Regions from separate parts of the Micromonospora sp. NBRC 110038 genome, predicted to be linked through region 1. Evidence: riboswitches for the same ligand, from Rfam matches in the RefSeq annotation. Region 1 holds a riboswitch; each other region holds the start of a gene.
The links. Region 1 has a riboswitch for cyclic di-AMP ahead of LPU61_RS26930 (hypothetical protein). Riboswitches for the same ligand answer to the same signal wherever they lie in the genome.
Positions count from the first base shown of each region.

Region 2: it holds a riboswitch for cyclic di-AMP, as region 1 does, so the genes downstream of both, LPU61_RS14590 (hypothetical protein) here and LPU61_RS26930 (hypothetical protein) in region 1, are expected to answer to the same signal.
Region 3: it holds a riboswitch for cyclic di-AMP, as region 1 does, so the genes downstream of both, LPU61_RS05820 (C39 family peptidase) here and LPU61_RS26930 (hypothetical protein) in region 1, are expected to answer to the same signal.

Region 1 covers NZ_BBOL01000009.1:299,741-309,435, reverse strand. Annotated here, with positions in the region: gene LPU61_RS26965 (hypothetical protein) at 1-743, opposite strand, end outside; gene LPU61_RS26960 (heavy-metal-associated domain-containing protein) at 775-984, opposite strand; gene LPU61_RS26955 (metal-sensitive transcriptional regulator) at 1,133-1,435, shown strand; gene LPU61_RS26950 (DUF305 domain-containing protein) at 1,641-2,297, opposite strand; gene LPU61_RS26945 (hypothetical protein) at 2,382-3,077, opposite strand; gene LPU61_RS26940 (heavy metal translocating P-type ATPase) at 3,182-5,203, opposite strand; gene LPU61_RS26935 (YibE/F family protein) at 5,558-6,982, shown strand; cyclic di-AMP (ydaO/yuaA leader) riboswitch at 7,149-7,279, shown strand; gene LPU61_RS26930 (hypothetical protein) at 7,284-8,309, shown strand; gene LPU61_RS26925 (carbonic anhydrase) at 8,427-9,137, opposite strand; gene LPU61_RS26920 (helix-turn-helix transcriptional regulator) at 9,331-9,695, shown strand, end outside.
Region 2 covers NZ_BBOL01000003.1:638,992-648,686, forward strand. Annotated here, with positions in the region: gene LPU61_RS14555 (glycosyltransferase family 2 protein) at 1-992, opposite strand, end outside; gene LPU61_RS14560 (glycoside hydrolase family 3 protein) at 1,097-2,833, opposite strand; gene LPU61_RS14565 (DUF3145 domain-containing protein) at 2,939-3,430, opposite strand; gene LPU61_RS14570 (hypothetical protein) at 3,757-4,086, shown strand; gene LPU61_RS14575 (alpha/beta fold hydrolase) at 4,346-5,269, shown strand; gene LPU61_RS14580 (AAA family ATPase) at 5,473-7,590, shown strand; gene LPU61_RS14585 (cation diffusion facilitator family transporter) at 7,697-8,611, shown strand; cyclic di-AMP (ydaO/yuaA leader) riboswitch at 8,765-8,894, shown strand; gene LPU61_RS14590 (hypothetical protein) at 8,899-9,695, shown strand, end outside.
Region 3 covers NZ_BBOL01000001.1:1,508,865-1,518,559, forward strand. Annotated here, with positions in the region: gene LPU61_RS05805 (acyltransferase) at 92-1,249, shown strand; gene LPU61_RS31565 (hypothetical protein) at 1,435-1,863, shown strand; gene LPU61_RS05815 (hypothetical protein) at 2,010-2,777, shown strand; cyclic di-AMP (ydaO/yuaA leader) riboswitch at 3,234-3,376, shown strand; gene LPU61_RS05820 (C39 family peptidase) at 3,593-4,465, shown strand; gene LPU61_RS05825 (CDP-glycerol glycerophosphotransferase family protein) at 4,611-6,311, opposite strand; gene LPU61_RS05830 (bifunctional cytidylyltransferase/SDR family oxidoreductase) at 6,354-7,853, opposite strand; gene LPU61_RS05835 (ABC transporter ATP-binding protein) at 7,998-8,816, opposite strand; gene LPU61_RS05840 (ABC transporter permease) at 8,809-9,695, opposite strand, start outside.

The DNA.
Region 1 (9,695 bases):
TCGCCTGGCGCGCCCTCCGGGTGCACGTGCAGGTACGCCAGGTCGCCCTGCCGCAGGGCCACCAGGTGCCCGTACGCGCCGAGGTAGGGCTGGAGGTCGGTGACCGGCGTGCCGTCCCGGCTGACGGTCAGGGTGAGCCGGCTGGCCCGGCCGGGCTGGGCCGTGCCGGCCAGGGTGACGGTGTAGCCGTCGACGGTCGTGGCGGCGGCGGGCGGTGGCAGCGGCCGGGCGTCGAGCGCGCCGGGGACGGTGACGTCGACGCCGAGGGTCAACGCCGGCCCGCCGGCCGGGGTGAAGTCGGCGAACGCCCGCCAGACGCCGGGGCCGGCGAGCGGGGACGCCACCCGCCAGGTGCCGTCCGGCCCCGCCTCGGGGTGGACGTGCCGGAAGCCGGAGAGGTCCCGCCGGGCGACGATCAGGTGCATCCGCTTGTCGTGCGCGACCTCGTAGCGGGTGACCGGCCGCCCGTCGGGGCCGGTGATCCGGAAGGCGAACTCGCCGGCCGGTGCGGCCAGCGGGGCGAGGGTGTAGCCCCGGTCGGAGACGAGCAGCCCGCCGGGCAGGTGGGCGGCCGGCGCGTCCCCGGCGTCGGCGTGGGTGGTGCCGTGGGCGGGGTCGTCGGCGTCGTGGCGGGTGTCGGCGGCCGGGGCGACGGGGCCGACCACCTGGCCGACCCCGTACGCCGCGCCGAACACCGCCGCCAGGCCGAGGGCGAAGCCGCTCAGCTTCGTCGCCGTGTTCATCGTGTGCCTCGGTTTCTCCGCAGGGGCGGCGTCACGCGTCGACGAGGGTGTATCCGGCCTCGTCGACGGCGGCGCGCACGGTTTCGGTGTCCAGCGGGTTGTCGCTGGTGACGGTGACCCGGCCGCCCTCCAGGTCCACCTTGACGTTGGTGACGCCGTCGATCGCGCCGACCTCGGTGACGACCGAGCCGGCGCAGTGCCCGCAGCTCATCCCCCGCACCTCGTACGTCGTGCTGACCATCGCTCTCTCCTTCCGCTGCACCTCACGTTACCCCCGGGGGGTAAACGCGAGGCGGACCACCGTCTCAGGAACGCCAGGAATACCGGGTGGGGGTATCCGACGCAGGGAACCGTACCATACCCCCGAGGGGTATGCTAATCTCGGTCGCATGACCGGACCCATGCCCGCCCCGACCCGGGGGTACACCGCCAGCAAGGACCAGTTGCTCGCGCGGCTCCGCCGCGTGGAGGGTCAGGTCCGCGGCATCGAGAAGATGGTCGACGAGGACCGCTACTGCATCGACGTGCTCACCCAGATCTCCGCGATCCAGGCGGCCCTGGACAAGGTCGCCCTCGGCCTGCTCGACGGGCACGCTCGGCACTGCCTGCACGAGGGCGCCGTCGAGGGCCGGGCCGACGAGATGGCCACCGAGATGATGGCCGCCGTCGGCCGCCTCATGAAACGCGGCTGACGCCCGCCCGGCCCACTGACGCCGCCCGCGCAGCGCGACTCGCGCCTGTCGGCTCGCGACTCGCCCCGCGCCGCTCGCGACTCGCCCCGCGCGCCGACAGGCGCTTGATCGACTTCATGTCGGCGACATGGGGGCATCCCGAGCTGCGGACACCCCCACCTCGCCGGCATGACGCGTGGCGCGGCCCCGCCGTCCGATCCGGCCGTCAGAGCCGGCCGACGATCTTCCTCATCTGGTCGATCTCACCCTGCTGGCTGGTGGCGATCTGCTGGGCCAGCGCCTTGGCCTCGGGGTTCGCCCCCGCGGCCAACTCCTCCCTCGCCATGGTGATCGCGCCCTCGTGGTGGGCGATCATCATGGTCAGGAACTGCCGGTCGAAGCCGACGCCGCGCGCGCCGGCCAGCTTCGTCATGTCCGCCTCGGACATCATCCCCGGCATCTCGTGGTCCATCTCCGGCATGCCGTGCCCGTGCCCCGGGGCAGGCGACGGGACCGGCCGGCCCCACCCCGTCAGCCAGCCGGTCATGGTGGCGATCTCCGGTGCCTGGGCGGCCTTGATCGCGGCGGCGAGCCGCTTGACCTCCGGGTCCGCGGCGCGGGTCTCGGCCAGCTCGGCCATCTCCACGGCCTGCCGGTGGTGCGGGATCATCATCTGGGCGAACATCACGTCGGCGTCGCCGAACGCGGCCGGCCCGCGCGTCGGAGTCCCGGCGGCGCTGGCACCGGCAGCGGTGGTGCCGGCGGCCGGCTGGGCGTGGCTGGGCGAGCCGTGGTCGGCGGAGCCGCAGGCGGCCAGGCCGAGGACAGCGGTCAGGGCCACGCCGGCAAGGGCGGCGCGGCGCGCGGTCGTACGAGTGGTCATGGCGAATCCTTCGGTCTCGGTCACGTACGAGGGCAGGACGGAGACACGGGTCACCGGCAGAGCCGGGCACCGCGCCGGGGCGTCCTACGTACGCGACACCGAGACCTCGGCCAGCCGAAGGCCGAGCGGGCGGGATGGCGGGGCGCGCGGCCCGGCGGACACGCCACCGGCCTGCCAGCCGGGCGGGCCGGGTGCCCGGGCACGGGTCAGCAGGAGCACGGCGACGAGCAGGGCCACCCCGAGCGCGCCGAGCACCGCCAGGCAGACGCTCCAACCGGACGGCCCGTCGGCGCGACCACCGTCCGGCAGCAGCCGGGCGGGCGCACACCCACCAGCCGGACAGCCGGCGCGGCCACCCAGGGTGACGGCGGCGTCCATGCCGCCGACGGGGACGGCCATTCCACCGGCGAACGCCCAGAGCGCATCCGCGCCGCCGGCGAGCGCCACAGGGACAGCCGCGCCGCCGGCAAGCACCACGGGGACAGCGGGCGCCACGGAGCCGCCCATGCCGCCGACGAGTGCCACGGGACCGCCCGTGCCGCCGACGAGTGCCACGGGACCGCCCGTGCCGTCGGCGAGCGCCACGGGGACAGCCGCGCCGTCGGCGAGCGTCGCTGGGGCCGGGTGGCCGTCGCGCGGTGTTGCCCCGTCGTGGCCGGCGTGGGTGCCGCCGGAGTGTGCGCCGTGGCCGAGGGTGTGCATGGCGGCGAGGCCGATCAGGGTGCAGAGCAGCAGCGCGAGGCGACCCCACCGCCCGCCCGTCACCGCCGTCGTCCCCACACCACCACGCTAGAGCCTCGCCCGGGGTCGACTCACCTCGCCTCGCGGATGCGGGCGCGGAATGTGACCCGGCACCGCGAGCCGGGCCGCGGCCCCGACCGCGATCAGCCGGGGGTGAGGCGGACCCGGCGGAGCAGTTGGGCGTTCAGCGCCACCACGATCGTGGACGCCGACATCAGGATCGCCCCGACCGCCGGGCTCAGCGCCACCCCCGCCCAGGCCAGCACCCCGGCGGCCAGCGGCAGGGCCACCACGTTGTAGCCGGCCGCCCAGGCCAGGTTCTGCACCATCTTGCGGTAGGACGCCCGGGAGAGCCGGGCCACCGCCGCCACCCCGCGCGGGTCGGACGAGGCGAGCACCACCCCGGCGGACTCGATCGCCACGTCCGTGCCGGCCCCGATGGCGATGCCCACGTCGGCGCGGGCCAGCGCCGGGGCGTCGTTGACCCCGTCGCCGACCATCGCCACCGTCAGCCCACGTCGTTGCAGCTCGGTGACCTTCCCGTCCTTGTCGGCCGGCAGCACCTCCGCGAAGACCTCGTCCACACCGGCACGGAAGCCGAGGTCGGCGGCGACCGCGTCCGCCACCGCCCGGGCGTCCCCGGTGATCATCGCGATGGTCCGGATGCCCTGGGCACGCAGCTCGGCGATCGCCTCGCGGGCCTCGGGGCGAACTTCGTCGGCGAGGGCGAGCGCGCCGAGCACCGTGCCGGGAAGGCGGACCAGGTGCAGCACGGCGGCCCCTCGCCCCGCCCAGTCGGCGGCGGCCTGCTCCAGCTCGGTGGGGAGGCCCACGCCCAGCTCGCGCAGCAGGGCCGGCCCGCCCACGGCGTACTCCGTGCCGTCGATCGTGGCCCGCACCCCACGGCCCGGCAGGGCGCGGAAGCCGGTGGCCGGTGCGGGGCCGCCGCGCTGTTCGGCGGCGGCGACGATCGCGCGGGCCAGCGGGTGCTCGCTGTCCGCCTCGACGCCGGCGGCCAGCCGCAGCAGCTCGTCCTCGCCGGTGCCCGCGACGGCCGCGACGCCGGTCACGGCGTGCTCGCCCCGGGTGAGGGTGCCGGTCTTGTCGAACAGCACCGCGTCGACGGTGCGCATCCGCTCCAGCGCGAGACGGTTCTTCACCAGGATGCCGGAGCGCGCCGCCACCGCCGTGGACAGCGCGATGACCAGCGGGATCGCGAGCCCCAGCGCGTGCGGGCAGGCGATGACCAGCACCGTGACGGTCCGCACGACGGCCTCGTCGGTGTCGCCGAGGAGGGACCAGACCACGACCGTCACCACGGCGGTGGCGGTGGCGACGTAGAACAGCCAGGCCGCGAAGCGGTCCGCGAGCACCTGGGCCCGGCCGCTGGAGCGCTGGGCCTCGGCGACCATGCGCTGGATGCCGGCGAGGGTGGTCTCCTCGCCGGTGGCCTGCACCTCGACCCGGAGCGCGGAGTCCGTGGCCACCGTGCCCGCCACCACCCGGTCGCCGACCGACCGGGCGACCGGGCGGGACTCGCCCGTGATCATGGATTCGTCCAGCTCGGCGGCTCCGTCGACGACCCGGCCGTCGGCCGGCACCCGACCGCCGGGCCGGACCAGCAGCACGTCGCCGACGTGCAGCGCGGCCACGGGGACCCGCTCGGTGCCGCCGTCGGGCCCGACCCGCTCCGCGTCGTCGGGCAGCAGCGCGGCCAGCGCCGCGAGGGCGCCCCGGGCCTGGCCGATCGCCTTCATCTCCTGCCAGTGCCCGAGCAGCATGATGGTGACCAGCGCCGCCAGCTCCCACCAGAAGTCCAGGTCGAACGCGCCGGCGCTGGTGGCCAGCGACGCGGCGTACGCCACGCTGATCGCCATCGCGATGAGCAGCATCATCCCGGGTGCCCGGTCGCGCAGCTCCCGGACCGCGCCGACCAGGAACGGCCACCCGCCCCACCAGAAGACGGCCGAGCCGAGCACCGGGCCGACCAGGGCCCGGCCGGGAAACTCCAGCGAGTAGCCGAACCAGTCCATCACCATGTGGCTGGTGACGACGATCGGCAGGGTCAGCGCGAGGCAGACCCAGAACCGGCGGCGGAACATCTCCGGGTCGTGCCCGGCGTGCTTGTCGTGCCCGCCGTGTCCGGCGTGCTCGTCGTGGGCCATGTCTCCAACATGCCCTGCCGGCCGTCGAATCGGCAGGATGTCGGCCAGATGGCGGTATCAGGGCGGCCGGAACACCGCCATGTCGCCGACATGGTGTCGGCCGACCTGCGTTCGCAGGTGAGGGTGGCTACGATTCCGGGCGATGGGACGTGGGATCCCGCTCCGGGCGGTCCGCAGGGCGGAGACCGGGCCGCCGGTGGGGCGGGGCTTCGGGCGACCCGCGGGACGGGCAGGTCCTCCGGCGGCCGGCCCGGTGCGGTCGTCCGGGCAGCCGGCCCGGATCGATCGCCCGCGACGCTGAACCGTCCGGGCCGCCGAGCCGTATCCCGCGCTGACACCGTTTGGAGATCGTCGATGGGCGCCGACCACAACCGACCCGCTCCGCCCACCCCACCGGGGGTGCGGCGGGTCCTCGTCGCGACCGTGGTGCCCCTCTTCGTGCTCACCGTGATCGCGGCGGTCGTCCTGTGGCCCCGCGACGGCGGTCCCGAGGTCGACGGCGGTTCGCCGGTGCCCCGCTATCACGGCACGGTGACCCGGGTGGTCACCGAGGAGTGCCCGCCGCAGCCGGAGACGCCGGAGGGCGGCGGGCCGGGCGTCGCGGACGGCCCGTGCGGCACGGTGACCGTCCGGGTGGAGCAGGGGCCCGACGCCGGGCAGCAGGTCGAGACGCCGATCCCGACCGGCCCCGGCGCGCCCACCGTAGCCGTCGACGACCGGATCGTGCTGGTGAAGCTGACCGACCCGGCCGACCCGGCGGCGAGCACCTACAACATCGCCGAGCACCAGCGCGGCGCCCCGCTGATCTGGCTGGCGGTGGTGTTCGCGCTGGCGATCGTCGCGTTCGGCCGCTGGCGGGGGGTGGCCGCCCTGGCCGGGCTCGCCGCCACCTTCGCCATCCTGCTGACCTTCGTGCTGCCCGGCATCGGCGCGGGCGGGTCGCCGCTGCCGATCGCCGTCGTCGGCTCCGCGTTGATCATGTTCGTGGTGCTGTACCTCACCCACGGGGTCACCGCGCAGACGTCGGTGGCCGTCCTCGGCACCCTGGGCAGCCTGGTGCTCACCGGCCTGCTGGGCACCCTGGCCACGGCGGCCACCCACCTCACCGGGTACGGCAGCGAGGACGCCACCACCCTGTCGATGTTCCGGGGCGACGTGGACCTGCACGGCCTGCTGCTGGCCGGCATCATCATCGGTTCGCTCGGGGTGCTCGACGACGTCACCGTGACCCAGGCGGCCACGGTCACCGAGCTGGCGCACGCCAACCCGGGGCTGTCCCGGTTGCAGCTCTACCGGGCGGCCACCCGCGTCGGCCGGGCGCACATCGCCTCCACGGTCAACACGATCGTGCTGGCGTACGCGGGCGCGTCGCTGCCGCTGCTGCTCCTGCTCACCGCCGACTCCCGCCCCGTGACCGAGATCCTGACCAGCGAGTTCCTCGCCCAGGAGATCGTCCGCAGCGCGGTCGCCACGCTGGGCCTGATCGCCGCCGTGCCGCTCACCACCGGGCTGGCCGCCGTGGTCACCGCAGCGGGGCGCACGGCGGCGGGACACACGGCTGAGGGGCACACCGCCGCGTCCCGGCCCGGCCCAACGGACGGCGGGGACGTGCCGGCGGCGCGTACCCCCGGGGGCGGGCGGCGGACCGCGGACCGCAATCTCGCGCTGGAGGCGCTCGGCGGCGGCCGGGCGGCCGAGGGGTTCCCCGACGACCACGCCCCCACCCACCCCCCGGCCGGACGGCCGCACCGAGAAGGAGGCACGGACACCGCATGGTGACACTTCACAGCGTGACCGGTGGCGGCATCCGCCCTGAGAAGCGCATCACTGATTACCGATGGCGATTACGAAATGACGCTTTTAGTCGGCATCCGGACGTAGCTCCCCGCATGGGCTCTCGGGTAACCTCGCTGCCGGTCACCGCCGAAGGCGCGAAGCGGCGCCTGCGGTGCCGCCGCCCAATCGCCGCAAGGCGAGCCGGGGAACCAGGTGCCCGGGGTGAATCCGCGCGAGCGGTAGGGGCCGCTTCCGCCCCGAACCCGTCAGCTAACCCGGTCGGCGGTCGATGGAAGGGAACATTGTGACGGCACCCCTGCACCGCTGGTTGACACCCGTGGTGGCCGTGCTCGCTGCCCTGGCGGTCGTCGCCGGGCCGGCCGCCCCGGCGCTCGCCCTGCCCGCCGCCGCCCCCCAACCCTCGGGGCACGAGGAGGACGACGAGCCCCAGCTCATCACCGACGTCATCGAGGCGACGAACCGGGACTACGCCCAGGCGAAGTCGAAGCTCGAGAAGTCCAAGAAGCGCCAGGCCCAGCTCGCCGACGAGGTGCGCAAGGCCCAGGAGGAGCTGGACGCGCTCGCGCCGCAGGTCGGCGAGATGGCCGCGCAGTCGTACCGGACCGGCCGGGTCGGCGCGATGGCGATGCTGCTGGAGAGCAACACACCGGACTCGTTCGTCAAGCGCGCCTCGGCCCTCGACGAGCTGAACATGGTCAACGCCAACAAGCTGGCCGAGGTCAGCGCGGCGAAGAACCGCGCCGAGCAGGCCAAGCTCGCGCTCGACGCCGAGGTGCGCGAGCAGCAGAAGCAGGCGTCGGTCATGGCGAAGAAGAAGTTCGACGCCGAGAAGGCACTCGCCCTGGTCGGCGGCAAGGGCTTCACCGGCGGCCTGGTCAACGCCACCTCCCCGGTCGCGAGGATCGGGCCGGGCCGGACGTCGGACGGCGACTGGCGGCCCGAGTCGTGCAGCGAGAACGACCCCACCACCTCCGGCTGCATCACGCCCCGCACCCTGCACGCCTACAAGGAGACCAAGCGGGCCGGCTTCAACCGGTTCGTGGGCTGCTACCGGCCGGGCGGGCCGTGGGAACACCCCAAGGGCCGGGCCTGCGACTGGTCGCTCCAGAACAGCGGGTTCTCCCCCTGGCACAACAACGACACCCGGATGTACGGCAACAACCTCGCCGCGTTCCTCATCCGCAACGCCGACCGGCTCGGCATCTACTACGTCATCTGGAACCGGCAGATCTGGTTCCCGGCGACCGGCTGGAAGTCCTACAGCGGGCCGTCCAACCACACGGACCACGTGCACATGTCGCTGCTCTGACGCGGCGCGCCGCGCACGACGAGAGGGGCCGTCCCGCTGTGGGGGCGGCCCCTCTCGTCGTGTCTCGGGCGGCGGTGCGCGTCAGGGCCGGGGTGAGCGCCGGGCGGCGGGGGTGCGTCAGGCGGCGGCGCGGGCCGGGGTGGCGTCCGCCGCCATGGCGGCCGGCACGGCGGCCACCGTCCGCACCCCGCCGGCACTGAGCCGGTACGACATCCCGACGACCGCGCAGCGGCCCGCGTCGACCTCGGCGGCCAGCACGGGCGACCGGTCGAGCATCGCCTCGACCGTGCACGCGATGTGGATGTCGACGATCTCGTCGATGCCCTCGACGCCCCGCTCGGCGGCCCGGTGCAGGCTGGGCACCACGGCGTCCACCACGGCCCGCAGGTTGCCGGCGGGCTCGCTGCCGGTGCCGGCCGCCGCCTTGGCCGCCTGCACCGCCCCGCAGGAGTCGTGGCCGAGCACCACCACCAGGGGGGTGCCCAGCACGGTCACGGCGTACTCGACGCTGCCCAGCACCTCGGGGCCGACGGTGTGCCCGGCGGTGCGGACCACGAAGAGGTCCCCCAGGCCACGGTCGAAGATGATCTCGGCGGCGAGGCGGGAGTCGGAGCAGCCGACGATCACCGCGAACGGGTGCTGCCCGTCGGCGACGGCCGCCCGGTGGTCGGCGTCCTGGTTGGGGTGGCGCGGCGTTCCGCTGACGAAGCGGTGGTTGCCGGCGTGCAGCTCGGCGAGGGCCCGGGCCGGGGTGCAGGCAGCGCCCGGCTCGCCCGGTCGCCCGACGGACGAGAGGGGGTCTAGCTGCCCGGAGCCCGCCTTAGCCATCGACATGCTGGAATGCTCCATGCCCCATCACCTCGTCATTCACGCGCACGACCAGTTCCCCCACGGTCACACGCAGCGAAAGGCACGTCAAGCGTTACGTGATACACATTTCCTGCTTTGGGAAGGGGTTGCGCAGGCCCGCGCTCCGGCCCGCGTCGGCCCAGGGGCGTGGGCGTCGTCGCCGAGCCCTAACATGTCCGACATGGCGACGACAGCAGGCGGGAACGGGAACACCCGGAACTGGACGTTCCTCACCAACCACGGCCACGTCCTGCTCGCCATCGCCCGCAACCCGACCGCCCGGCTGCGCGACGTCGCGGACGAGGTGGGCGTGACCGAGCGCGCGGCGCAGGCGATCGTGGCCGACCTGGAGGCCGGCGGCTACCTGCGGCGGACCCGGGTCGGCCGGCGCAACGAATACACGGTCAACCCCAGCGGCCACTTCCGCCACCCGGCCGAGGCGGACCGCCAGGTCGGCGACCTCCTCGCCCTCTTCACCACCGACCAGCCCGAACGGGACGTCCCGGACCAGACCGGACGGAGCGCCCCGGGTGGGCA
Region 2 (9,695 bases), on a different contig from region 1:
TCGGCCAGCTCGGCGGGGCCGTCGGCCGCCGGCCCGTCGGCGTCGGCCGCGCCCGGCCCGGCGGTGTCGCTCGCCACGAAGTACGCCGGGCGGCCCTGCACGGCCGTGTAGATCCGGGCCACGTACTCGCCGAGCAGGCCGAGGCAGAGCAGCTGCACCGCGCCGAGGAAGAGGACCGCCACGTACAGCGAGGGCCAGCCGGTGACCGTGGAGCCGGCCAGCCAGGCGGCGACGGCGACCACCACCAGCACCCCGCACACGGCCACCCCGACCAGACCCAGCCAGGTGGCCACGCGCAGCGGCGCGGCGGAGAAGCTGGTGACGCTCTCGGCGGCCAGCCCGGCCATCCGGGACAGCGGGTACTTGGTGCGGCCGGCGGCCCGTTCCTCGCGCTGGTAGGTGACCTCCCCGCTGGGGAAGCCGAGCCAGGGCACCACCAGCCGCAGCACGGGGCTGCGCTCGGGCAGCTCGCGCAGGGCCTCCACGGCCGCCCGGCTGAGCAGTCGGAAGTCGCCGGCCTGCGCGGGCACCTGCTTGCCGACCAGGCGACGCATCAGCCGGTAGTAGCCGGCGGCCGTCCACCGCTTGAAGCGGGTGTCGCGGCTGCGGTCGGCGCGCACCCCGTACACGATGTCGAGGCCGTCGGCGCGGGCCCGGCGCAGCATCTCGGCGACGGTCTCGGGCGGGTCCTGGAGGTCGGCGTCGAGGCTGACCACCCACCGGCCCCGGGCCCGCAGCACCCCGGCGACCAGGGCCGCCTGGTGGCCGCTGTTGCGGCGCAGCCGCAGCACCCGCAGCTGCGGCCAGCGGGCGCGCAGCCCGGCCAGGCCGGCGGGGGTGCCGTCGGTGCTGCCGTCGTCGACCACCAGCACCTCGTACGGCTCGCCGAGGGCGTCGAGGACGGCCCGCAGCCGCGGGGCGAACAGCGGCAGCACGCTCTCCTCGTTGAACATCGGCACCACGACCGACAGCGCCGGCTCCGGTGGCGTCACAGGGCTCGCCTCCGTCTCGTCTGCGGCGCTCGGACAGCCGCACGCTACCAGCCGGGCCCGGCCCGCAAGGCCCGCGCGCGCCGACCTGCGACCGCCGGCCCGGGTCAGTTTCCGCAGGTCGTCGCGGGCAGCCCCGACACCGGCACCGGGGAGCGGCCGGTCGGGCGGGCCCGGCCCGCGAGCACGTTCGCCAGCGCGGTCATCGACGCGGCGCTGGAGGAGTACGTCGCCAGCAGCGTCGGCGACTTCGCCTTCGCCAGCACGTACGGGGTGTCCATCGCGACGGTCACCGCCGCGTCGGCGGCGAGGTCGCCGCTTCCGTCGCCGTACCCGACGAGGTGCACCCGGGTGCCGCCGCTCGGCACCACCTTCACCCCGGCGGCGGTGAGCGCCTGCGTCAGCAGGTCGCGGGTCTTCTCCCGGCCGCCGGAGGAGGTGACCGTGACGGGGGCGGCGACCCCCTTCGTGCAGGAGCCGCGCAGCACGGTGACCGCGCCGGCGGCGAGCGCCTCGGCGGCCCTGCGATGCTCCGGGTCGTTCAGCGTGGACATCGCCGGGGCGGGCGTGCCGGCCAGGGTGAACTTCATGGTCAGCACCCGGGTCACCGCCTCGACCAGCCGGGCCCGGGGCAGCGAGCCGTCGCGCAGGGCGGCGAGCAGCCCGTCGTACGCCTGGGTGACGTTGGGCGGCATCAGGATCAGGTCGTTGCCGGCCTTGAGCGCCCGCACCGCCGCCTCCCCCGGCGACCAGCGCTTGGCGGGGGCCATGTTCATGCCGTCGGTGATCACCACGCCCTTGAAGCCGAGCTGGCCGCGCAGCACGCCGGTGAGGAGCTTGTGGGAGAACGTCGCCGGGGTGCCCGGGTCGACGGCGGTGACGTCGAGGTGGGCGGACATCACGGCGAGGGCACCGGCGTCGATGCCGGCGGAGAACGGCGGGAACGCCGTGGAGTCGAGGACCTTGCGGCTCTGGCCGACCACCGGCAGCTCCTCGTGGGAGTCGGCGGCGCTGAGGCCGTGGCCCGGGAAGTGCTTGACGCTGGCCGCCACCCCGGCGCCCTGCAACCCGCGCACCGCGCCGGCCACCTGGGCCGAGGCGCGCTTCGGGTCCGCGCCGAACGACCGGGAGCCGATCACCGTGCTGCGGGTGACCAGCACGTCGGCGACGGGGGCGAAGTCGAGGTTGATCCCCATCGCGGCCAGCTCCTGGCCGGCGGCCCGCCAGGCGGCCTCGGTCAGCGCCGGGTCCCCGGCCGCTCCGGCGGCCAGCGGGCTGGGCAGCAGGGTGACCCCGTCGGTGATCCGGGTGACCACCCCGTACTCCTGGTCGGTGCCGATCAGCAGCGGGGCCGCGCCGGCGGGCAGCTTCCCGGCCGCGTCGCGCAGGCCGGTGGTCAGCTCGCGGACCTGCTGCGGGTTGTCGACGTTGGTGGTCTCCTGGTTGCCGGAGGTCGGGTCGTCGGCGCTGAAGCCGACCAGGATGAGCCCGCCCAGCCGGTACTTCGCCACCATCTCGGCCGGGGTGTCCATCCCGGCGAGGGCCCGGTTGCCGGCGGCGGAGCCGGTGGAGACCTTCGTGGCGTTGTCGCCGTACGCGTAGGGCATGAGGACCTGGCCGACCAGGTCCTCGTCGGCGAGGGTGCCGACCAGGGCGGCGGCGCGGGCGGCCGGGTCGGCGGTCGCGGTCGGCGCGCCCGACGGGGTCGGGTCGGCCGCGGCGGGGCTGGCCGACGGGGCGGGGCGGGGCCGGTCCGGCTCCCCCGTGCACCCGGTGAGCAGCACGGCGGTCAGGGCGGCGAGCGCGACGCCGGCACGTCGCGGGGAGTTCGACACGCGGTCCATCCCACCAGTTCACCCCTTATCGGGGCAACTCGGCCCGGTCAAGCCGCCGCGCCGGGACCGGGGGTCGCCGGCCGCGTCCGGGTGGGGAGGTGGCCGGGGCGGCGCTCAGCCGACGCGGGTGAGCAGCGTCACCGGGGCGCCGTCGCCCGCGTAGCGGTAGGGCTCCAGCTCGGCGTCCCAGGCGGTGCCGAGCGCCTTGTCGAGCGCGTGCGCGAGGGCCTCGGGGGCCCGCGCGGCGGCCATGATGCCGCGCAGCCGGTCCTCGCCGAGCTGGATGTCGCCGGCCGCGCCGACGGTGGCCCGGAACAGGCCCCGCCCCGGAACGTACATGAAGCGTTCGCCGTCGACGCCCGCGCTCGGTTCCTCGGTCACCTCGAAACGGATCATGGGCCACTGCCGGAGGGCAGCAGCCAGCTCGGCGCCCGTCCCCGGGCGACCGGTCCACCCGCACTCGGCCCGGCGGGCGCCGGGATCGACGGGCTGGGCCGTCCACTGCAGGTTGACCGGCGCGGCAAGGACGCGCGCGATCGCCCACTCGACGTGTGAGCACACGGCGAGCGGGGTCGAGTGGACGTATACGACGCCACGCGTTGGCACGGTGACCTCCCGGAGAGCGAGGTGCGTCTTCCCCTACGACCTCGACACCCGAGTGGCTGTTGGAACACATGATGACTGGTGGGGCGGATGGTGCGCCAGGGAATCGGAAAATTCGCCGCCCCGGACGGGGACGGAATGCCGGGCCGGTGGCCTCGGTTGTGCCCTGACGACAGTCGCGGTGACCAGCCAGGCATCGTGGTCGTGTACAGTTCTCTCGGCGGCTTGTGCCGCGCACATCTTCGGCGGGCCGAGGCTCTTCCCGGGCGTCACCCGTCACAGCCCCCGGACGTTCCCCGTCCTCCCGTACGTCTCCAAGGAGTACCTCCGTGGCGAGCAACACCTCTAAGACCGCGCGCGCGTCAGTCCGGGCCGGCCAGGCTGGCCAGGGTGGGGCCCTCAGCGTGCTGGGCGAGTTCAAGTACCTGATCCCGCTCAACGGCGGCAAGCACGCCTACGTGCGGAACCTGACCAACGGCAAGACCGCGCACCTGCGCACCGACTCCGACGCCTTCGTCGAGGAGATCCGGACGCTGGCCGCCGCCGGCCACGCTGCCAAGATCCGGGCCGAGCTGAACAGCCTCGCGGCCGCCCACCCCGACCACGGCTGGGACGCCACCGAGAAGCGCCTCGCCGAGGCCGGTGTCTTCGGCGGCTGAGCCCGCCCGCGACACCTGCTCGACCGCTTCACCTGCGCCACCTCGAACCGCCCGCCGGGCCACCCGGCGGGCGGTTCGCCGTCTGCGCCCCGCCCCCGCTCCGGGCCGTCGAAGGTGAGCAGGGGACCCTTCTTCACCCCAGGCGTCAAGAAGGGGCCCTTCCTTGCACAGGGTTGGCGTGGTGTCATGGCGGGTAGCCGGTGTTACCGCCGGGTCACCCGGCGGTGAAGTTTCCGTGGCGGCCCGAGGGGAGGCGGCGATGCCGGAACACGTGGAGGTGCGGCTCACGGACGACGTGCGCCTGCACGTCGAGACGTCCGGGCCGGCCGACGCCGACGTCACCGCCGTCCTGCTGCACGGCTGGACGCTGGACGGGCGCAGCTGGCACCGGCAGCTCGCCGAGCTGCGCGAGCGCTTCGGCGACCGGGTCCGGGTGGTCACGTACGACGCCCGGGGGCACGGCCGGTCCGGCTGCATGGCGCTGCGTACCGCCACCCTGGCCCAGCTCGGCGACGACCTGGCCGCCGTGCTCGACGCCGTCGCGCCGGCCGGGCCGGTGGTGCTGGTCGGGCACTCGATGGGCGGCATGACGATCATGGAGTACGCGCACCGGCACCCCGCCCACTTCGCCGCCCGCACGGCGGGGCTGGTGTTCGTCTCGACCACTGCCGAGGGGCACACCCACACCGTGTACGGCCTCTCCCCCCGCATCGCCCGGCTGATCCGGCTGGCCGAGACCACCGGCGCGGGGGTGCTGGCCCGCTGCGGCGCGTGGCGTCCGCCCCGGGCGCTGCTGCGCGCCCTGCGGCCCAGCATCCGCTGGATGCTCTTCGGCGACCGCTGCGACCCGACGGACATCCGGCTGGTCACCTCGGCGGTGGCCCGGGCCACGCTGCGCTCGATCGGCGGGTTCCGGGCGTCGATCGGGGCCCAGCACCGGCTGGACACCCTCGCGGCGCTGGCCCACCTGCCGGCGGCGGCGCTGGTCGGCGACCGGGACCGGCTCACCCCGCCGCCGTGCGCCGAGTCGATCGCGGCGGCCCTGCCGGCGACGGAGCTGACGGTCTGCCCGGGCGCCGGGCACATGCTGATGATGGAGCGGCCCGAGCAGGTGAACGCCGCCCTGGCCGGGGTGCTGGGCCGGGTGCTGGCGGGCGCGCCGGAGGCGTCCGCGCCGCGCTGACCGGGGCCCCGACGGGGCCTGACCGGGGCCGCGGCGGCGCTGACCGGGGGACCCGCGCCGGTCGCCCGGGACGTGGGGTGGATCGCGGCGGCGGCATGGCCCCGCGAAGCCGTCGGCTGCTGGCCGTACCCTCACCCGGTCACCCCGGCGCGCCGCCGCGCCCCTGGCGCGGCCGACGCCGCCGTCTGCGAGGAGCCCGTACGTTGACCGACCGCACGACCCTGGAGCAGGAGATCGCCGCCGAGCAGCGGCACCTCGACCGGGTGTACGCCCGCCTCGCCGAGCTGCGCCGCTTCGCCGCGCAGGCCGAGAAGGACGGCTACCGCCTGGCCCGGGTGGGCAACTTCGGGGCGCTCGTCGAGCGGGACGCGATGGTCTTCCACGCCGCCCAGCGCCGGCACGTGCTCGACGCCGAGCACGAGGGGCTGGTCTTCGGCCGGCTGGACCTGCGCGAGGGGCAGGTGCTGCACGTGGGGCGGCTCGGGGTGCGCGGCGAGGACGCCGAGACCCTGGTCGTGGACTGGCGGGCCCCGGCCGCCGCCGCCTTCTACCAGGCGACGCCCGCCCAGCCGCTGGGCGTGGTGCGGCGGCGCACGATCTCCTCGTCGGCGGAGCGGGTGACCCGGATCGAGGACGACCTGCTGGATCCGGCGGCGGCACCGCCGGACATGGCGGTGGTGGGCGACGGCGGGCTGCTGGCGACCCTGTCCCGGGCCACGGGCCGGGGGATGCGGGACATCGTGGCCACCATCCAGCGCGAGCAGGACGAGGCGATCCGCTCCCCCGCCTCCGGGGTCACGATCGTCTCGGGCGGGCCGGGCACGGGCAAGACGGCGGTGGCCCTGCACCGGGCGGCGTACCTGCTCTATTCCGACCGCAGCCGCTACGCGGGCGGCGGCATCCTGGTGGTGGGCCCGTCGGCGGTGTTCGTGGAGTACATCGCCTCGGTGCTGCCGTCGCTGGGCGAGGAGACGGCGACGTTGCGCTCGCTGGGGTCGATGTTCCCGGGGATGGGCGCGACGCGCACCGACCCGCCGGAGGTGGCGGCGGTGAAGGGGTCGCTGCGGATGCGCCGGGTGCTGGAGCGGGCGGTGCGGGACGCGGTGCCGGGCGGGCCGGGCGAGCTGCGCCTGCTCTACCGGGGTGAGCTGCTGCGGCTGGACCGCCGGGAGCTCGACGACATCCGGGACCGGGCGCTGGGCCGGGGGGCCCGCCGCAACGAGTCGCGCCGGGCGGGCTTCGACGGGGTGTTCGCGGCGCTGTGGGCGCAGGCCCGGCGGCTGGGCATCGGCCGGCTGCCGGAGCAGCGCGCGTTCGAGGACGAGATCGCCGAGCGGCCCGAGTTCCGCGAGTTCCTCAAGGCGTGGTGGCCGCGGCTGCACCCCCGGCACGTGCTGGGCTGGCTGGCCCGCCCCGACCGGCTGCGGCGGTACGCCGCCGGGGTGCTGTCCCGGGCGGAGGTCGGCCTGCTCGTCGAGGCGTACCGGGCGCTGGACGTCGAGGGGCTCACGATCGCCGACGTCGCCCTGCTCGACGAGCTGGACGCGCTGCTGGGCAAGCCGCTGCAGCCGAAGCGGGCGAGGCGCGACCCGTTCCAGCTCGCCGGGGGCGTACGCGAGCTGAGCACGCATGCCGACCGGCAGCGCGCGGCGCGGGAGGCGGCCCGGGAGCGGCCCGAGGACTACCGCGACTTCGCGCACGTGGTGGTCGACGAGGCGCAGGACGTGTCGCCGATGCAGTGGCGGATGATCGGCCGGCGTGGCCGGTTGGCGTCCTGGACGGTGGTGGGCGACCCGGCGCAGACCGCGTGGACGGGGGACCCGGAGGAGCTGACCCGGGCCCGGGACGCGGCGCTGGGCCGCCGCCGGCGGCACCAGTTCGAGCTGACCACCAACTACCGCAACTCGGCGGAGATCTTCGCGGTGGCGGCGGCGGAGATCCGCCGGCTCTACCCGGACCTGGCGCTGCCCCGCGCGGTGCGGTCCACCGGCGTGGCCCCGGTCGAGCTGACCGTGCCGGCGGCCGAACTGGCGGCGGCGACCGTCGCGGCGGTCGGCGACCTGCTCGGCGAGGTGGAGGGCACGGTCGGGGTGATCACGCCGGTGCCGCGCCGCGACGAGGTGGCGGGCTGGCTGGCGGGCCGGGCGGCGCCGCGCCTGCAGGTGGTGACCAGCCTCCAGGCCAAGGGCATGGAGTACGACGGGGTGGTGCTGGTCGCCCCGGGCGAGATCCGGGCCGACCCGGGGTCGGGCGTGCGGACGCTGTACGTGGCGCTGTCCCGGGCGACCCAGCGCCTCGTCACCGTCGAACCCACGGGCTGATCCGGCGCCCGGCCGTTCCCCGGCCGGACCGCTGTCGATCACTTGCACATATTGCGATGTGAGCATAGATTGGGCCGGGCGGGGATCACGGACGGAGGGTGTGGGCGTGGGCGCAGGTCATGACCACCACCACGGGGCGGCGAACGCGGCGGACCGCCACTCGGGTCGACTCTGGGCGGCGTTCGCGCTGCTCGCCGCGCTGATGATCGTCGAGGCGGTGACCGCGCTCGGCACCGGCTCGCTGGCGCTGCTCTCCGACGCCGGGCACATGTTCACCGACGTGCTCGGCATCGGCATGGCGCTCGCCGCGATCACCGCCACCCGCCGGGCCACCGCCGACCCGCAGCGCACGTTCGGGCTCTACCGGCTGGAGGTGCTCGCCGCGCTCGGCAACGCCCTGCTGCTCAGCGGCGTCGCCGTCTACGTCCTCGTCGAGGCCGTCCGCCGCTTCGGCGACCCGCCCGAGGTCACCACCGGCCCGATGCTCGTGGTGGCGGTGCTGGGCCTGCTCGCCAACGTCGCCGCGTTCGCCCTGCTGCGCAGCGGGGCGAAGGAGAGCATCAACCTGCGCGGGGCGTACCTGGAGGTGCTGGGCGACCTGCTCGGGTCGGTCGGCGTGATCGGCGCGGCGGCGCTGATCATGGCCACCGGCTGGTGGTGGGCGGACCCGGCGGTGGCCGTCGCGATCGGCGTGTTCATCCTGCCCCGCACCTGGCGGCTCGGGCGGGCCGCGGTGCGCATCCTGGTGCAGGCCGCGCCGGAGCACCTCCAGGTGACCGCCGTGCACGACCGGCTGGCCGCCGTGCCCGGCGTGGTCGAGGTGCACGACCTGCACGTCTGGACGCTGACCTCCGGCATGGAGGTCGCCTCGGCCCACCTGACCATGGCGCCCGGCGCGGAGGTCGGCGCGGTGCTGACCGCCGCCCGCACCGCCCTGCACGAGGACTTCCACATCGAGCACGCCACCTTGCAGGTCGAGCCGGGAGCCGCCCGCGACGGCTGCGGGCCGGCCGGCTGGTGAGACCGAGGCTCATCAATTTTCGCGACATTCGTGGCCGAATGACTGACTTGACAGGTTTCATCCGCGTACCCTCCGTCACGGAAGCAGCGCTGGTCCCACGCGCACCGGTAGGCTCGGCCCCGGCCATCGCCGGGCGGCGCCCTCCGGCGCCTGTGGTGGCCGCCGCCTAATCGCCTGCGGGCGAGCCGGGGAACCATGTTTGTGGGGTGCATCCGCTCCAGCGGTAGGGATCTTCCGTCCCGAACCCGTCAGCTAACCCGGTCGGCGGCTGACGGAAGGACACGCATATGCCAGTAGTGGCACCTGTAGGAAGGCTCGCCGCCCGGGTGGCGGCGGCGCTGGTGCTGACGCTCGCCGTCGGCCTCGGGGTCGCGCCGGTGACGCCGGCCGGGGCCGCGCCGCCCGTCGGCCTGCTCGCCGCACCCGGCGACGACGAGGAGGGCGGCACGCCCGCCCTGCGCGCCCAGCTCGAGGCGGCGAGCAAGGGCTACCTGGAGGCCAAGACCGCCCTCGACCGGTCGGTGAAGCGGCAGCAGCAGCTCGGCGGCCAGCTCAAGACGGTCGAGGCCGAGCTGGTCACCCGTGGCGCCAAGGTCGGCGAGATCGCCGGGGTGGCGTACAAGAAGGGCCGGCTCACCGCCGCCTCGGTGCTGCTCGACAGCAGCTCCCCCGAGGGGTTCCTGGACCGGGCCGCCGCGCTCGACACGATCGCCGCGAACGAGGACCGGGCGCTGCGCGAGCTGCTGACCACCCGGGACGAGGCGACGAAGACCCGGCAGGCCCTCGACGGCGAGATCCGCGAGCAGCGCAAGCAGGTCGCGCTGATGGGCAAGCGCAAGGAGCAGGCCGAGCGGGCCCTCACCGTGGCCAACAACAAGGCCAGCAGCAGCGGCGGCGGGTCCAGCCCGGGCGGCACCTCCAGCGCGAACGCCACCCCCGCGAAGCGCAACTCCGACGGCTCCTGGCCGGCGGAGTCGTGCAGCGTCAACGACCCCACCCCCGCCAACGGCTGCATCACCCCGCGCACCCTGCACGCGCTCAACCAGGCCAAGGCCGCCGGCTTCACCCGGTACGTCTCCTGCTA
Region 3 (9,695 bases), on a different contig from region 1:
CACCGGGTAGGGTGCCGGCGGGGCGGCACCGCGCGGCCCGCCGCCACCGGGGCGGCGGCGTCGGCCCGGGGCGTCCGCGAGGAGGAGAGCGGTGCTGGTGACCCCCGCGGCCGGTCGGGCCGCCGGCCTCCCCGGCGCCCCGACCGTCGTACGCCCCGACGCGCCGGCCCGTCCGGCCAGCCGGCTGCCCTCGCTGACCGGGCTGCGCTGGGTCGCCGCCCTGCTCGTCTTCGGCTACCACGTCGGCACCATGCGGATCGTCGGCCAGCCCGAGGCCAAGGCCGTCGTCGACTGGCTGTTCACGCTGGGCCTGTCCGGCGTCGAGTTCTTCTTCATCCTCAGCGGCTTCGTGCTGGTCTGGTCGGCCCGCGACGGGGACCGCCGACGCGACTTCCTGCGCCGCCGGCTCGCCAAGATCTACCCGAACCACCTGCTGATGTGGGCGGTGGTGCTGGTGACCGGGGTGTGGGTCTTCGCCGACCCGGTCAACGTCCGCGCCGCGGTGGAGAACCTGTTCCTGGTCCAGGCGTGGGACCCGACGCCCGGCTACTTCTACAGCGTCAACTCGGTGAGCTGGTCGCTCTCCTGCGAGCTGTTCTTCTACGTCTGCCTGCCGTTCGCGCTGCCGCTGGTGCGCCGGGCCCCGGTCGGGGCGCTGTGGGCGGTGGTGGCGGCCGTGCCGCTGCTGATCGTGGCGCTCTGGCCGGGGCAGCGCCTGGTGCCGCAGGAGAGCACCTGGTGGTTCACCCAGATCTTCCCGGTCGTGCGGTCCCTGGAGTTCTGGATGGGGGTGGCCGCCGCCGAGCTGCTGCGCCGGGGGCGCTGGCGCGGCCCGGGGCTCACCGCCGCCAGCGTCATGTTCGTCGTCACCTGGGTGGTCGCCGCCCAGTGGATCCGCGCCGAGCTGTGGGCGGCGCTGCTCGCGGCGGCGTACCTGCTGGTCATCGTGGCCGCCGCCGACGCGGACGTGCGCGGCGCGCGGACGCCGTGGCGGTCCCGGCCGATGGTCTGGCTCGGCGAGGTCTCCTTCGCCTTCTACCTGGTGCACGTCTTCGTCATGATCACCGTCCTGCGGCTGGCCGACCGGCTCGGCACGGGGCTGCCCGGCTGGTGGGGCCCGCTGGCGGCGGTCGGCTTCCTGCTGGTCAACCTCGGCCTGGCCGCGCTGTTGCACCGGTGGGTGGAGATGCCGCTGACCCGCCGGCTCGGGCCGCCGCGCCGACCCCGCGCCCCGGCCGCCGCCGCCTGACCCGCCGCCCGCCGCCTGCCCCTGCCCCTGCTCCGCCGCCGACCCGGCCCCTGACCCCGCCGCCGGTGACGCGTGGCGGTGGTGCGTGGCCTGTGGTGCGTCGTCCGTGGTGCGCCACGCCGCGTTCAGCAGGTGACACGCTCGCCGGCGGTGCGTGGCGCGGCCGGTGGCGGTAGCGTGGACGGGTGCTTCCCGTCGCGCTGACCTGTCCCCTGTGGTGGGTCGCGCGCTGGACGGCGCGGATGCTGGCGACCCTCGCCGTCGTGGTCGCGTTCTCCCTCGGTGCCGCGTCGCTGCCGCCGGGCACGGTGCTCCCCGCCAGCGTCGACCCCGGCCAGGCCGGCTCCGGCCCTGCCGTCGCTGCCTCCGTTGCGGGGTCCGTCGCCGTCGCGGAGGCCCGCACCGTCGCGGCATCCGCCGCCGGGTCCACCGTCACTGGCTCCATCGCCGCCGGCTCCATCGCCGCAGCGGGTGCCGCCGGCCCGTGGCCGCCCGCCGACGCGCCGCCGCCCGCCGAGGCCGGGCCCCTGCAGGTCGCCGCGCCAGCCCCGCAGCGGGTGCCGACCGGGCTCGTCCCCGCCGCCGTCGGCCCCCGCGCGCCGCCGGCCGCCTGAGCCACGCGGCGGGCCGCGCCCGCCACCACCGTCGCCGACGACCCTCACCCACCGCCGCCCCAGCCGCCGGGCCCGTACGCCGCAGGCGTCCCGCCCGGCGGCGGCCCGGATCCCTTTCCGCCTCCCCTGCCCGCGAGGTGCCGACCATGGACATCGTTCTCTACCAGTTCCTGACCGAGGTGCCGCTGGCCGCCGCCATCTGGTCCGTGCTGCTCGTGCTGGCGCTCACCGTGCTCGCCGTGCTGGTCGCCCGCCCCGAGCGGGACCGCCCGCCCGCCGTCGAGCCCCCGGTCCGGCCCGCCGCCCCGCCCGCCCCGGCCGCCGCAGACCTGCGCCGGTACGCCGAGGAGGTGGCGGTGGCCGCCGCCGGGGCGGCGCAGAACGCCCGCCGCCGACGGGCCGCCTGGACGGCCGCCCAGGACGCCGCCGAGCGGGCCTGGCAGGCGTACGACGAGGCGGAGACCGCCGCCCGACGCTTCCGCGACGCGGGCGCGCTGCCGACGCCGCACACCCCGCGTACCCCCGCCGAGTACGCGGCCCGGGAGCGCTGGCTGCACCACGCCGCCACGGCGGCCCACCTGCGGGGCGAGTTGTCCATCGGGCAGCTCTGCGACGTCTTCGCCCGCCGGGGCGGCTGGGACCCCCGGCTGCACCCGGTGGAGCAGGAGGTCGTCCTGGCCCGGGCCGTCCGGGACGGCAGGCTGGCCCGCTACCGTGCCGCCGCCGCACGCGAGCGGGCCGCGTGGGGCGACGCCGAACTGGCGGCCGAGGCCGCCCGGGCGCTGGCCGCCGAGGCGTACGCCGCCGCCGAGCGCGCCCGGCCCGCCCACGCGCCGGCGACCAGCGCCACGGCCTCCGGCAGGGTCCTCGGGATCACCGGCTGGCGCCCACCCCGCCCCGCCCCGGCACGGTAACCGCGGAAACCGCGGTGGTGGTGACCGCCGTGACCGCCGTGACCGCCGTGACCGCCGTGACCGTCGTGACCGTGGTCACTGCGGTGACCGCCGTGATCAAGAGGTTTGCGTCATCGTGGAGATCAACTCTGACGCTTTTCTCTTGATCACCGAGGCGGGGGCGGGGCGGGGGCAGGGCGGGGGTGTGAGGCGGGTCATGGTGGGGTGGGATCGGGCAGGCGGGGCCATTCGGTTTGATCGGGGGCGGTAATCGCCGAGATTCGCGGCGCGTCGTCCCGTTGCGGGTCCGCTGGCGTCGGATGGGTCGGCAGTCCCATTGAGTCGCGTCAGTCTCCGAATGCCCCGTAAATGGGTCGGTCAGCGGACGTTTAAGCAGGTGGCGGGGGGTTGGCAGGACTTCCGTCGGCCAGTAGTGTCGGCCCGTCTGGTGCGGTACCCGATCGCAAGAGGCGACGCCGCGCCGACCCGCTCAATCGTGAAGATCACGAACCGGGGACCCATTGCACGTCCGGGGTGAATCCGCGGGCCACGGCCTGCGGTAGGGCGATCTTCCCGCCCGAATCCGTCAGCTAACCCGGTAGGCGGTATCGGAAGGAGTTCCATCCTCGTGCAGCACGACCCCACCCCCCGGGTTGTTCCTCCACCACGGAGCCCGGTGCCCGTGTCCGCCGCCGCCGAGCCGGCGCACTGACCGTCGCACCCCTGCGTACGCCCGCCTGAGCGGGCGCCCCAGAAAGCGGACCCCACCGGCCGCGGACACCGCCCGCCGCCGTGCGCCGACGCGCGCCCGGGTGCCTCCGCTTCCGCCCCGTCCCGTGGAGGAACACGTGAACGATCAGCTCAAGCGGCACCTGCGGCGACTCGCCACGGAACGCCCGTACCAGGTCGTCGCCGGCTCCGCCGCGGCGCTGCTGCTGGCCTCCGGCACCGGCGCGCTGCTCGCCGCCGTCGACGACGACGCCCCCGCCCCGCAGCGGACCACCAACGCCGCCGTGGCCGAGGTGGCACCCCGCCTCGACGGCGCGGCCAGCCGCGCCCAGGCCCGGATCGCCGCGCCGCTCGCTGCCCCGAGCAGCGCCGCGCCGTCGCCGAGCGCCACCTCGGCGGCCCCGAACCCCGACCTGACGGCCTCGGCGACGCCGAAGAAGACCACGGCGAAGCCCGCGGCCCCGAAGCCGCCGTCGTCCAAGGTCCTCGACTACGACTACGAGGCCCAGACCACCTACTACTACTGCGGCCCGGCTGCGGTGCGCAACGCGCTCTCCGCCACCGGTGTCGACGGCACCCAGGACGACCTGGCCGCCCGCCTCGGCACCACCGAGATGGGCACCAACTCGGCCTACGACACCACCCGCGTGCTCAACGAGATGGTCAAGGGCGAGCCGTACCGGACCCGGCTGATCCCCGGCGGCGCCGCCACCCCGGCGGAGACGGAGCGGCTCCGGGCCGACGTGGTGAAGGCGGTCAGCGCCGGTCGCGGCGTCGTGGTCAACATCGCCGGCGACGCCACCGACGTCGACGGCGGCTGGCACTCGTTCCCCGGCGGCCACTACATCGCCGTCGTGGGCTACCGCGACTCCGGGCGCACCGTGCGCATCGCCGACTCGGCGGACCCGGCCGTCCCGGCGTACTGGATCAGCACCGCCGCGCTGGCCCACTGGGCGGCGACGCGGGGCTACTCGGCCTGACATCACCCTCCCCCCACCGGCCCCGGCTCTCCTCCGCAGAGAGCCGGGGCCGGTGCCGTCTCCGGGTAGGCGGGGGCGGCCTCGATCCTTGGACAGTTGCGGTTCAAGGCGAACAGCAACTGTCCAAGAATCGGAGGCGGGACGATCAGGCGGTGGGGGAGTGGGTCATCGCGTCGGCGGCGCGCGGGGCCGGCGGGTTCCAGCCCGGCTCCAGCTCCCGGCGGGCCGCCGAAAGGAACGCCTCGGCGTACGACTCGGCCGGGAAGTCGCCCAGGTAGTGGGCCCGGGTGCCCCAGCGGGCCGCCGCCTTCGGGTCGGTGTCCAGCAGCAGGCCGAGCACCTCGTCGAGGTTGCCCGCGTCGCTCCGCAGCACGTAACCCGAGCCGGCCAGCGGGAACCGCTCGACGAACCGGTCGCCGTCGCCGACCATGTCCGTCACCGCGTACGGCTTGCCGGAGTAGAGGTAGTCGGAGATGACGCCGGAGACGTCCGAGACGAGCGCGTCGGAGCGGTTGACGCAGTCGACCAGGGACAGCTCCCGGCTGGCCGCCGCGCCGAAGACGTGCTGCCGCCCGGTGCGGGCCCGGTCCGCCGCCAGCAGCTCCGTGAGCCGGGCGAGCTGCCGCGCCGACGCCGGGTTCTGCCCCGTGTACGGGTGGGCGCGCAGGATCACCGTCGCGCCCCGGGCCAGCAGGCCCCGCACGATCGTCTCGCCCACCGGCAGCGAGCAGTAGTTCGCGTCGGCGTGGTGCCCCGTCCAGGTCGGGGTGTAGAGCACCGTCGGGTTCGCCAGGCCGGTGGCCGGCGCGCGGCGTACCTCGATCGACTCGACCTGGGGGCGGCCGACCACGACGAACTTCTCCGCCGGGATGTCCACCCCGGCGCGGGCGTACCGGTCGATCGCCGCCCGCCCGGCCACGAAGTTGCGGTCGAACAGCGCCGTGACCGGGTTGGCGCTCGGTGCCTTGTCGCTGTCGCCGTGGTGGATCTGCACGTGGGTGAGCTGCGAGAACCGGATGCAGTGGCTGTTCTTCGCCCCGTGGTTGACGTAGAACGCCACCTTCAGGCTCGGCACCAGCGCCTCGTCCATCGCCTTCAGCGTCGGGCAGTAGACCACCGGGGCGCTGGTGGCCGCGGCGATCGGGGCGAGGAACTCCGGCTCCCGCACCATCACGAAGAACGGCCGGCCGATCCGCTCCAGGTACGGCAGCCACATGGTGACCTGGTATTCCGACCCGGGCGGGGCGGAGAAGTGCAGCAGGAACTCCGGCCGGTGCGCCCGCAGCGCTCGGGCCACCGCCGAGCCGCCCGCCCCGGGCCGGAACCGTCGCTTCGCCAGGTCGGCCGCGACCGCCCCGGCCCCCGCGCCGACGGCGAGGGCCACCAGCAGGGCGACCCAGGCCGGCAGCACCAGGGCGGCGGCCAGCGCCACCACGGCGAGCAGCACCAGCAGGGCGTCGCCCAGCCGGGCCGCGACCAACGGGGTCCACGACCGCACGGGCAGGTTCGCCGCCCGGATCTCCAGGTCGCCGGCCTGCCGCAGCGGCCCCACCAGCAGCACCAGCCCCAGCAGCACCAGGGCCGTCGCCGCCAGCGCCGGGTCGAAGCCGGCGTCGAGCCGTCGCGCGTACCCGACGAGGATGCCGGCGGCGAGCAGCACCGCCTCGGCGGTGCTGTCGGCGGCCGGGCGGACCCGGCGCTCCCAGCCGGCGGCGGCGAGGGCCGCCACCGCGAGCGCCAGGCCCCAGCCCGTCGCCCCGGTCAGGGCGAGGGTGAGGAACGCCAGCACCGCCAGGCCGGTGGCCGCCACCCGGGCGGCCAGCTTCCTGACCAGGTCACCACGCATGTCGCTTCGCTTCCTTCGCCCGTCGCGGTGGCCGTCGACCCGTCAGCCGGCCGTGGCCGGGGCGGACGCCCGGCTGGCCTGGGCGGGCACGCCCGCGGCGGGCAGCTCGCCCGGCGCCCGGCGTACGTCGATGACCTGCCCGGTCAGCTCGGAGATCAGCACGTCCAGCGACGACTGGGCGACGGTCTCGGCGGCCAGCAGGGTGTGCTCCGGCTCCTCGCCGAACGCCTTGGTGCGCATCGGCGTGGCGGTGCGCTCCGGGTTGATGCAGTTGACCCGTACGCCGAACTCGGCCCACTCGTCGGACAGCGCCTGGGTGAGGTTGACCAGGGCGGCCTTGGTGGCCGAGTAGAGCGCGTAGCGGGCCCGGCCCCGGGTGTACGAGCTGGACGTGTAGAGCAGCAGCTGGCCCTTGGTCTGCTGCAGGTACGGCAGCGACTGCCGGGCGATGGTGACCGGGCCGACGAAGTTGACGTGCAGGACCCGGTCCATCGTCTCCTGGTCCATCTCGGCCAGCTCGCCCTTCTCCAGGATGCCGGCGGTGACGACCACGTGGTCGATCCGGCCGGTGGCCTCGAAGGCGGTCTTCAGCGCGGCCTCGACGTCCTCGGCGCGCTCGACGTGGGTGCCGGTGGTGGAGCGGCTGAACGGGAAGACCTGCGCGCCGTGGCGGCGGGCCAGCTCGGTCAGCTCGTGGCCGATGCCGTAGCTGCCCCCGAACACGACGATCGTGCGGCCGGTCAGCTCCTCGGTGTAGCCCCGGTCGGTCAGCCGGGGGGCCTGCGCGGCGGCGAGCTGGAACAGCTTGTCCGCCAGGTGCACGTCGACCGGGTGGGTGACCTTGATGTTCTCGTCCGAGCCGTCGATCACCTTGATCGGGGTGCCCGGCAGGTAGCGCAGCACGACGCCGCAGTCGTCGGTGGCGGCGAAGTCGGGGTCGCCGGCGGCGATCCGGTACGCCTCGCGGATCGTGCCGGACCGGAACGCCTGCGGGGTCTGCCCCCGGCGCAGCGTGGAGCGCACCGGGATGTCGGTGATGCAGTCGTTGTCGTCGACCTGGATGATCGTGTCGGCCGACGGGATCGCCACGTCGACCGCCGAGTACGTCCAGAGCGCGTTGACGCACTCCCGCACGATCCGGCCGCTGAGCAGCGGGCGCACCGCGTCGTGGAAGAGGATGTTGACGTCGCCCTCGCCGACCGCGTCCAGCGCGATGCGGGTGGTGGCGTTGCGCGTGTCACCGCCGGCGATGACCTTGCTGACCTTGCGGAAGCCGGCCTTGTCGACGATCTGCTGGGCGTCGGGGACGTGCCCGTCGGCCATCAGCACGATGATCTCGTCGATCTCGGGGGCCGCCTCGAAGACCGCCAGGGTGTGCTCGATGATCGGCTTGCCGGCGATCTTCAGCAGCTGCTTGGGGATGCCGAGGCCGAGCCGGGTCCCGGTCCCGCCCGCCAGCACCACCGCCACCGTCCGCGAGGGCCGCCACGGCGCCGGGGTCTCCGGTGTGGCGTCCGGGCCAGTGGTGTGGTCCTGCGTCATTGCCGATCCTCACTCTCACGGTTTGCGAACAGGGGGTGACGGCCGCACGGCGGCCGGGTGAACCATAACGCAACCACCGCGCCGCCCCCCAGGGACGACGCGGTGGGGAAGACACCCGCACGACACCGTACGGACGCCGCAACCTTACTTCTTGTTGGAGAAGTCCTCGTACGCGCGCAGCACCTCGTCGGTCGGGCCGTCCATCCGCAGCACGCCCGATTCCAGCCAGATCGTCCGTTCGCAGGTGTCCCGCACCGAGGAGAGCTGGTGGCTGACCAGGAATACCGTTCCCGCGCCCTCCCGCAGCTCCCGCACCCGCTGCTCGCTGCGCTTGCGGAAGCCCTTGTCGCCGGTGGCCAGGGCCTCGTCGATCAGCAGCACGTCGTGCTTCTTCGCCGCCGCGATGGAGAAGCGCAGCCGGGCGGCCATGCCGGAGGAGTACGTCCGCATCGGCAGCGAGGCGAAGTCGCCGCGCTCGTTGATCCCGGAGAACTCGATGATCTCCGGGGCGAGCCGGGCCACGTCGGCCGGCTGCATGCCCATGGCGAGGCAGCCGAGGGTGACGTTGCGCTCACCGGGCAGGTCGTTGAGCAGGGCGGCGTTGACGCCGAGCAGCGACGGCTGCCCCTGCGTGTAGACGGCACCCCGGTTGACCGGCAGCAGCCCGGCGATGGCCCGCAGCAGGGTGGACTTGCCGGAGCCGTTGCTGCCGATCAGCCCGATCGCCTCGCCCCGGTACGCGGTGAAGCTGACCCCCTTGACCGCGTGCACCTCCCGGATGTTCGGCGCGGACGTGCGGGACATGATCCGCTTCAGCGCGGCCACCGGGCTGGTGCCGCCGGCGGCGCCCTTGTGCACCCGGTAGATCACGTGCGCGTCGTCGACCACCACGGTCGGGATGCGCTCGACGATCCTCGGCAGCGTCACGGTGACGTCGTTGGACGCCTCGATGTGCTCAGCCACGGCCGTACTCCTGTTCGCCCCGCCAGAAGTAGATGAAACCACCCACGCCCATCACGACCGCCCAGGCCACCGCGTACGTCCACGCCTGGACCATGGAGGAGTTGAGCAGCGGCGCCCCCTCCAGCAGCGCGTGCCGGGCCAGCTCGATGTAGACCAGCATCGGGTTCGCCTCGACGATCCGGGTCGCCCAGCCCGGCAGGTTCTCCTCGAACAGCGCGACGTTGTAGAGCACGCCGGAGCCGTACATCCAGGTGCGCACCAGGAACGGCATCACCTGCTTGAGGTCGGCGACCTTCGAGCCCATCCGGGCCACGGCCATGGTGAGCCCGGCGTTGAACAGCGCCTGGAGCAGCACGACCGGCACGAGCAGCAGCCACTCGACGGTGAGCGGCTCGCCGGTGACCAGCACGATGCCCATCAGCACGACCAGCGAGGCCATCAGCTGCTGGAACTGGGTGAGCATGACGGCGAGCGGCAGGCAGGCCCGGGGGAAGTGCAGCGCCCGGATCAGCCCCAGGTTGCCGGTGATCGACTGGGTGCCGTTCTGCACCGCGGTCTGGGTGAAGTTGAAGATGAACAACCCGGCGGTCAGGTACGCGATGAAGTTCGGGATGCTGTTCTGCTTCAGCACCAGGCCGAAGATCAGGTAGTAGACCGCCGCGTTCGTCAGCGGGGTGAGCACCTGCCAGAGCTGCCCGAGCCGGGCGTTGCTGAACGAGGCGACCAGCTTGGCGTTCGAGTACGCGGCGATGAAGTGCCGGTACGCCCACAGGCGGCGGGTGTACTCCGCCAGGGACGGCCGCTCGCCGGCGACCCGCAGCCCGTACCGGGCGGCCAGTTGCGCCTGGGTCAGGCCTGCGTCGGGGTCGGCCAGCGCGG